Regions from separate parts of the Brevibacterium sp. K11IcPPYGO002 genome, predicted to be linked through region 1. Evidence: predicted binding sites of a transcription regulator. Region 1 holds the regulator's gene; the other holds the start of a gene.
What was found. The regulator HrcA, encoded in region 1, represses chaperone genes, less so after heat shock. The targets are predictions, from matches to a motif close to TTNGCACTCGNNNNNNNCGAGTGCNAA.
Positions count from the first base shown of each region.

Region 2: groL (chaperonin GroEL) is a predicted target of HrcA. The motif match lies at 2,616-2,642, and genes of this name have one in related genera.

Region 1 is NZ_CP131929.1:2,242,045-2,246,443, forward strand. It holds gene dnaJ (molecular chaperone DnaJ) at 1-879, opposite strand, end outside; gene hrcA (heat-inducible transcriptional repressor HrcA) at 1,007-2,047, opposite strand; gene QYM46_RS10265 (DUF3097 family protein) at 2,208-3,071, shown strand; gene QYM46_RS10270 (DUF4870 domain-containing protein) at 3,223-3,879, shown strand; gene QYM46_RS10275 (DUF4870 domain-containing protein) at 3,965-4,399, shown strand, end outside.
Region 2 is NZ_CP131929.1:3,437,004-3,441,402, forward strand. It holds gene QYM46_RS15830 (DUF1707 SHOCT-like domain-containing protein) at 1-162, shown strand, start outside; gene QYM46_RS15835 (hypothetical protein) at 230-613, opposite strand; gene groL (chaperonin GroEL) at 816-2,459, opposite strand; gene QYM46_RS15845 (cold-shock protein) at 2,963-3,166, opposite strand; gene QYM46_RS15850 (LytR C-terminal domain-containing protein) at 3,613-4,176, opposite strand; gene QYM46_RS15855 (DUF3263 domain-containing protein) at 4,179-4,399, opposite strand, start outside.

The DNA.
Region 1 (4,399 bases):
GGTGCCGGCGGCGATGGTGAGGTCCTGAGTGCCGTCGAAGGTCTCGAACGGGATGGTCGCGCCCAGGGTCGCTGCGGTCATCGGCACCGAGACCGCAGCCCGGAGGTTGTCGCCGTCGCGTTGGAACACGTCGTGGCGGGTGACCATGACCTCGACGAAGAGATCACCGGCGGGTCCGCCTCCGGGACCGACCTCACCCTGGCTGCCGAGCTGGATGCGGGTGCCGTCGGAGACTCCGGCGGGGATGCGGATCTTCATGGTCCGCTGCTTGCGCACGCGTCCGTCGCCCTGGCAGTTGAGGCAGGGGTTGGGGATGACGGTGCCGAAGCCGTGGCAGGAGTTGCAGGTCTGGTTCGTGACCATCTGGCCCAGCAGGGTCCGCGTCATGCGCTGGACGCTGCCGGCGCCGTGGCACAGCGAGCAGGTCTCGATCTTCGTGCCCTCCTGCGTGCCGGCACCCGAACAGGTGTCGCAGACGACCGCAGTGGTCACGTCGAGATCGACGGTGCCGCCGAAGGCCGCAGTCTTCAAGTCGATGTTGACGCCGACGAGGGCGTCCTTGCCGCGCTGCGTGCGCGGGATCGGGCCTCCGGCCTGTCCGCCGCCACCGCCGAAGAAGGTCTCGAAGATGTCTCCGAATCCGCCGAAGCCGCCGCCGGCGGGGAAGCCCTGACCGTTCTCGCCGCCGCCCATATCGTAGTTGCGGCGCTTCTCCGGATCGGAGAGCACATCGTAGGCCAGTGAGATGGCTTTGAATTCGTCTTCGTGACCGGGATTGACGTCCGGGTGGTACTTGCGTGCCAGCTTCCGGTACGACGACTTGATCTCAGCCGCGGAAGCGTCTTTGGACACTCCGAGTGTTTCATAGTGATCGGCCACAGAAACTTCTCTCTCCCTGACGTAGTGGTCTTCTCTGTTCGTGGTGGTGGCTGCGCTGCTGCGCGGTGCTCACCGGTTGTGTGCTGCCCGACTGCGGGCACCCCTGGTCGTCGTCACTGCACCGGCCCTACCCTCGGTCGAGGATCGAGGACACGTACTTCGCGACGGCACGGACTGCCGAGATCGTCGTCGGATAGTCCATCCGGGTCGGGCCGAGCACCGCCAGTCTGGCCGACGAACCCGCGTCATGACCATATTCGGCGGCGACGACGGAAGTCGAGCTGAATGATTCGTGAGTATTCTCACGCCCGATGCGCACGCTGATCCCCTCATGGTCTTCGGCCATCGAGGTGAGCAGCCGGAGCAGGACCACCTGCTCCTCGAAGGCCTCGAGGATCGGGGCCATCTTCTCTCCGAATTCGCTGCCGGAACGGGCGAGGTTCGCAGTTCCGGCCATGATGATGCGTTCTTCGCGGGTCGCGGCGACGAGGTCGACCACGGCGGCCCTGATCTGTGTGAGTCCGGACTCGTCACGCCCAGCCGCCTCACTCGATTCGGCGGCGACCGCCTCGGCGGTGGGAGCCGAACCGAATACCTGCGCAAGCGTGCGCCCGGCGAATTCGGCATTGATCTGGTCGCGCAGCCCGCGAACGGCGTCCTCGTCGAGCGGGGTCGGGGTGATCACTGACTTCTGCTCGACCTGACCGGCGTCGGTGATGAGGACGACGAGGATCCGGCCGGGGCCGAGGCCGACGATCTCGACGTGTTTGATGCGCGCCCGCGACACCGTCGGGTATTGGATGAGCGCCACCTGGCGGGTGAGGCCGGAGAGCACACGGACGGTGCGGTCGAGCATCTCGTCGAGATCGACATCGCCGTCGATGAGTTGGAAGATCGCGCGGCGTTCAGCCGTGGTCAGCGGTTTGAACTCGTCGATGCGGTCGACGAACATCCGGTAGCCGAGATCGGTGGGGATCCGACCGGCCGAGGTGTGGGGTTGGGCGATATAGCCTTCTTGCTCGAGCTGGGCCATATCGTTGCGGATCGTGGCCGGGGAGACGCCGAGGGTGTGGCGCTGGACGATCGCCTTCGATCCCACGGGTTCGTTGGTGGCGACGAAGTCCTCGACGATGGCGCGCAGCACCTGTGCACGTCTGCTGTCGTTCATCGCGGTTCTCCTCTCCGTCTCTTCAGCCGATCGCGGTCCCGTGCCGATACTTGGCACTCCTTGAGCCTGAGTGCCAATTCTACGCTTCTCGTCCCCGGAATTCATTTCTGGGGTGACCTGCGGGTCTGCGCGCCTGCGGGACCGTCCTTGATTATGGTGGGTGCCCGTGAATGCTTTTGATCGCTATGGCCCCGATGTGCTCTCCGGTTCCTCGCCGTCGTCGCACCGTCCGAAGAAGTCCCGCCAGGTCGAGCTCGGCCTGGGCATGGTTCTCGAGGATGCGATGAGCGGCTATGTCGGTGCGGTCGTCGGTGCGGAGAAGACCACGGCCGGTGTCGTCGTCAAGCTCGAGGACCGCGTCGGCAAAGTCCGGGCCTTCCCCTTGGGACCGGGTTTCCTCCTCGAAGGTCAGCCCGTCGATGTGCAGCTGCCGAAGAAGAAGGCGCAGCAGCCCGGGCGGACGGCTTCCGGGTCTCGCGCCGTGGTCGGGGCGAAGGCCCGGGTGGCTCGTGGATCGCGGATCTGGGTGGAGGGCAAGCACGATGCCGAGCTCGTCGAGAAGATCTGGGGCGATGATCTGCGCATCGAAGGCGTCGTCGTCGAACCCCTGGGCGGTCTCGACGACGTCGCCGACAAGCTCGCAGCCTTCGGTCCGGATCGCGACCATCGGGTCGGTGTCCTCGCCGACCATCTGGTGACCGGGACGAAGGAATCGAAGATCGCCGAGGCGATCCGTGCCGATCCGCGCTACCGCGATGTCGTCCATATCATCGGCCACCCCTACGTCGATATCTGGCAGGCGGTGAAGCCCCATGTCGTCGGCATCCGGCAATGGCCGGTCGTCCCCCGCGGTGAGGATTGGAAGACGGGAATCCTCCGTCGCATCGGATGGCCGCACGCCGATCATCGGGACGTCGCTCGCGGCTGGGTGCGCATCCTCGGGAAGGTCAGCACCATCGCCGATGTCGAACCGACGCTGTCGGGTCGGGTCGAGGAACTCATCGATTTCGTCACCGTCGGCTGAGTGACTTCGGTGGTGCCGCGCGGTGGCCCGCGGTGGTCACGCGGATCTGTCGACGTGTGCCGAAACTGTCACAGGAGTGAGGCTTCCCCGACATCCTCGGGACACCCGGCTCGGATAGTGTGAATGGCAGACGTTCTTCGAAAGGATCCCCATGTCGCACCACCCCGAGCAGCCGGGCAGCCGGCCGATGCCGCCGAACTACTCACAGGCCTCCGGCCCGCAGCAGCCTTACGCGTCGCAGGGCCGGCAGTATTCTCAGCCGCAGACGCACAGTGGGCAGCCGGGATATGGTGGGCAGCCGGGGTACGGCTCACAACATTCGTTCGGCGCACAGCCTGGATATGGCGCGCAGCCTGGTTTCGGCATGCCGCAGATGCACAACCCGGCGATGTTCGACTCCCGCTCTCTGCCCGAGCAGGCGTACGGACCCGGCTCCGAACAGTTCTGGATGGCCCCCGAACCCGATCGGACCACGGCTCTGTGGACACACCTCGGCGCGCTTCTCTTCGGCTTCATGCCGCTCATCATGTTCCTCGTGAAGAAGGACGAGTCGCCGTTCGTCCGCGAGCATTCGCGTCAGGGGCTCAATGCGCTGATCACGAACACGATCGTCACCGTCGGTGCCCTCTTCGTCTTCGGCATCCTCGGTTTCATCCTGGCATTGGTGACCTTCGGGATCGGCATCATCATCATGTACGCAGCGTTCATCGTCCCACTGGTCTACTGCGTCCTCTACATCATTGCGGCCGTCGCAGCGAACAGGGGCGAGGGGTATAAGTTTCCGCTCACCTTCAACTTCGTGAAGTGACCATCCCCCGTCATCCCGCGCACTCTGGGACAGCCCGCTCTCCCTGGGTTAATGTGGAGTGATCGCACACTCTGAAGGGACTCTCATGTCGGACAACCCGCAGCAGCCGAGCAACGGACAGTCACAGCCGATGCCTCCGAACTATTCCCCGCAGTCGGGCTCGCAGCAGCCGTATACCCAGCAGCCACCGCAGGGTTCGCAGCCGCAGCAGAGTGGTCCGGCCCAGTACGGCTCTCAGCCGCCGAACCCTCAGCAGGGATCTCAGCCCGGATACGGCTCGCAGCAGCCCTACGGCGCTCCCCAGGGACAGCCGCAGGCGGGATACGGTTTCCAAGGAGCATCCTCGGCGCAGTCGGCTGCCGCCGGTGTTCCCATGGGAGCAGAACTTCCGGATGCCGCCTACGGTCCGAACACACTCGGATTCTGGAACGCCGATCAGAGCGAACGCACCACTGCACTGTGGTCACACCTCGCGCACGCCGCCACCTACGTCGTCGGCGTCGGCTGGATCGTCACCCTC
Region 2 (4,399 bases), 1.2 Mb from region 1:
GGCGAACCTCCCGAGCGAGATTACGAAGCCGACTTCGGTACGGGCCTGCAGCCGCCGCATCCGTCTCATCCGCCGTACTCTCCCGGGCAGATCTCCCGCCGCGATGAGAGGGACCGGGGCCGGGGGCAGCGCCGTCATCGCCGCGACAACCCCTGGGACTGAGCGCTGACGACTGCAGGTCGGTTCCCTTCTGAATTGGCTCAGGCTGGACGGGCCCTGATCTTCCGGCTCAGACCTGGAAGATCCGGAGCTGCCCGAAGTCCTGCGCCTTGTGCGTGGTGAACCACATGGTGTGCGAGAAGTGCCGCAGGTCGTCGCCGTCCGCCTCGGCCTGCCAGTATCCCCACGCCGCTGCGGCCTTGCCGTGGGTGATCGCCGCCTCGAGGTGGCCGACCTCCGGCGAATGAGCGGACAGTTTCAGCAGCGCCTCGACGACGGCTCCCCGACCGGTGTGGGTCTCGACCTCGGAGGGGTGGACGATCTGGAGGACGCAGTCGTCGGCTATCCCCTCGGTCAGCGCGTCTCGGTCGCCGTTGAAGAGATTCTCTTCGAACGTTGCGACGAAGACGTTCTTCGGACTGTTTCCGCAGGCATCGGTGCCGGTGAAGGTCATACCGACAGCCTATGCGGGCGGAGGATTCTGAACAACGGGTCGGTGGGTATCCTCGGCGATGACGGTCGCCGACTCACGACGAGCGGTCACGTCCGCGTGAACGATCTGACCGTCGGGCCGGGGCCCAGGAGTCCGAGCACGAAAACGGCCGTGCCGGCACCCTTGTGGGCACCGGCACGGCCGATCGAACGAGCGGTGGCTATCAGAAGCCCATGCCGCCCATTCCACCCATGCCGTCCATGCCGGCAGCTGCGTCTGCACCTGCGGCGGCCTTTTCGGGCTTGTCGGCGACGACCGACTCGGTGGTGAGGAACAGACCGGCGATCGAGGCGGCGTTCTGCAGGGCAGAGCGGGTCACCTTGACCGGGTCGTTGATGCCGGCAGCCAGCAGATCCTCGTACTCACCGGTTGCGGCGTTGAGACCGAATCCGGCTTCGAGGTTCGCGACCTTGTCGGCAACCACACCGGCTTCGAGGCCGGCGTTCGTGGCGATCTGCTTGAGCGGGGCTTCGATGGCAACCTTGACGATGTTGGCACCGGTGGCCTCGTCTCCGGAGAGTGCGAGGTCCGCGAAAGCGGCCTTGCCCGCCTGGATGAGCGAGACGCCGCCACCGGCGACGATTCCCTCTTCCACAGCAGCCTTGGCGTTGCGCACGGCATCTTCGATGCGGTGCTTGGTTTCCTTGAGCTCAACCTCGGTGGCGGCTCCGGCCTTGATGACTGCAACACCGCCGGCTAGCTTGGCCAGACGTTCCTGCAGCTTCTCACGGTCGTAGTCGGAGTCCGAGTTCTCGATCTCGGCGCGGATCTGAGCGACCCGTCCGGCGATCTCCTCGGCGTCTCCTGCACCCTCGACGATGGTGGTCTCGTCCTTCGTGATGACGACCTTGCGGGCGGTGCCCAGCAGGTCGGTGGTCACGCTGTCGAGCTTGAGCCCGACTTCCTCGGACACGACCTGGCCACCGGTGAGGATGGCGATGTCGGCGAGCTGAGCCTTGCGACGGTCACCGAAGCCCGGAGCCTTGACGGCCACGGACTTGAAGGTGCCCTTGAGCTTGTTCAGCACCAGGACGGCCAGGGCTTCGCCCTCGACGTCTTCGGCGATGATGAACAGCGGCTTGTTGGACTGCTGAACCTTCTCGAGGACGGGCAGCAGGTCCTTCACGTTCGAGATCTTGGAGTTGACGATGAGGATGTAGGGATCCTCAAGGACAGCTTCCTGGCGATCGGTGTCGGTGACGAAGTAACCGGAGATGTAGCCCTTGTCGAAGCGCATACCCTCGGTCAGTTCGAGTTCGAGCCCGAAGGTGTTGGACTCCTCGACGGTGACGACGCCTTCCTTACCGACCTTGTCGATGGCCTCGGCGATCAGTTCACCGATGGCGGGATCTCCGGCGGAGATGCCTGCGGTGGCGGCGATCTGTTCCTTGGTCTCGATGTCGATGGCGTTGTTCAGCAGGACGTTCGTGACGGCCTCAACGGCCTTCTCGATGCCGCGCTTGAGGCTGAGCGGATCAGCACCGGCTGCCACGTTGCGCAGGCCTTCGCGGACGAGAGCCTGTGCGAGCACGGTAGCGGTGGTGGTTCCGTCGCCTGCGACGTCGTCGGTCTTCTTGGCGACTTCCTTGACGAGCTCAGCGCCGATCTTCTCGTAGGGGTCCTCGAGTTCGATCTCCTTGGCAATGGAGACGCCATCATTGGTGATGGTCGGTGCGCCCCACTGCTTTTCGAGCACGACGTTGCGACCGCGGGGTCCAAGGGTCACCTTGACCGCGTCCGCAAGCTGGTTGAGGCCAGCTTCGAGTCCTCGACGAGCTTCTTCGTCGAATGCAATCATCTTTGCCATAGCGGCTTAGATCCTCCCTGATGGAGTGGAGTGGGAATCCAGAGCAGTCGTCAGCGCCCGCGACGGCAGAGAGTGTGTCCGCATGTTCCATTCCACATATGGACCACGCTCTCGAGACGACTGGTGGGAACCCATCGGTTTTCACCAGTACTAGATTTAGCACTCTCCCCATGCGAGTGCAAATATTCATTGCCCGCCAAGACGGGCCATGACGGGCATGGGAAGGTGCGAGCCACGAGTTCTGGGCGCCGGAGGAAGGCGAAGAGGTCATTTCGGCCCAGCGCGAAACGCCCTGCAGCCCCGAGCAGTTCGCATGAACGGCTTCAAGATTCATACGAGGTGATCTTGAGCGGCGCATATGAATTTCGAAGCCGCGGGCACTGAAAAGCGCCGAGCAGTTGCCTGCTCGGCGCTTCCCCCGTGCGGTTGGTGCCGGTTGGCCCGAAAGCCGTTCCGACCACCCGCCGCAGCGGATCAGAAAACTGTGCTGACAGCAGCCAGTCTCAGAGGAGGGTGACGGACTCCGCCTGAGGACCCTTTTGTCCTTCTCCTACTTCGAACTGAACCTGCTGGCCCTCTTCGAGAGAGCGGTAGCCGTCCATCTGGATTGCGCTCCAGTGAACGAACACGTCCTGGTTGTCGCCTTCGAGGGTGATGAAACCATAGCCCTTTTCAGCGTTGAACCACTTGACGGTACCTTGTGCCATTACTTCTCCATACAGTGCAGTGCCATTGAAATCCCGCATCGCAGCCGCGGTCAGATGACCCCACCTGAGATACGGAAGCTAGTAAAACTCAACTGACCCCGCGACTTCTCTCATTGACCTCTAGAGAATTATCTCGGTGAAGCACGAATAGAACACAAGGTGCTGTGCTTGCCTAGCTGTTGCAACTCTACCGCAGGCGCGCATCCCACCTAGAGCGGTTCAGCACTGTTATAGATTCGTTATCTAAGGGTTTCTGCCCTGTTCACAGCGGGGATCGCTAAGAATGGAATCAGACCGTTCGGTCAGGAATTCGCCGAGACGGCCGACCGCCCTATGCCCAACCGCGACCGAGGCGTCCCCGTCTCATACCCCCATCGCCGAGGCGATCGAGACCGAACCGATCCAGCCGACGCAGTCTCATTGCCGCGCGACCGAATCGCGTCGGGTCACTCCGAGTCCCCGCCTTCGCTGGGCTCGGGTCCGCGGTCGGCGATGTCCGAACAGATGACGACGGTGATATCGGCTTCGAAGTCGGACGAGGCCTCCGTGGCCGAGACTCCCAGCGACTTGGCGACGAGCTTGGCCTGCGAGGCGTTCTCTTCGCCGTTGTAGTACACCGTCGAATCCGTGAGATTCGTCGAGTAGTTGCCGACCTGGCCGAGCTTCCAGCCCTTCTCTTCGACCGCCTCGGAGAACTTCTTCGCAGCGCCGGAGACGCCGGAGCCGTTGAGGACGTCGACGGTGATCGAGTCGTCTGCGACGCTGACTTCGCTCTCGCTCGGCGAGGGTTCGGCCGATGTTGATTCGGAAGCCGGAGGATCGGCGATCTTCGATTCGGGGTTGCCCATCGAGGAGAAGATGATGTTGATGGCGGCCACGACCAGCAGGACCGCGACCAGGGCGAGGATGATGACCAGCGAGATGGCACCGATGTTCGACGACGCCGCGGATTCCTGTCGATGGGCACCGCTGCGCCGGCCGGGCTCGATCTCGTCGAATTCGTCGGTCATGTCTACCTCGAGACGCGGGCTTGGGCGCGTTCGCTCTGCCGCGTGCTGCGGATTCGGCGAAGGCGCTTGACCAGCATGGGGTCGCTGGCCAGTGCTGCAGGGTTGTCGAGAAGCGAGTTCAGTATCTGGAAGTAGCTGGTGGCGGACATGTCGAAGCGCTCACGGATCGCGTGATCCTTGGCGCCACCGTATTTCCACCACCGCCGCTCGAATTCCAAAACGG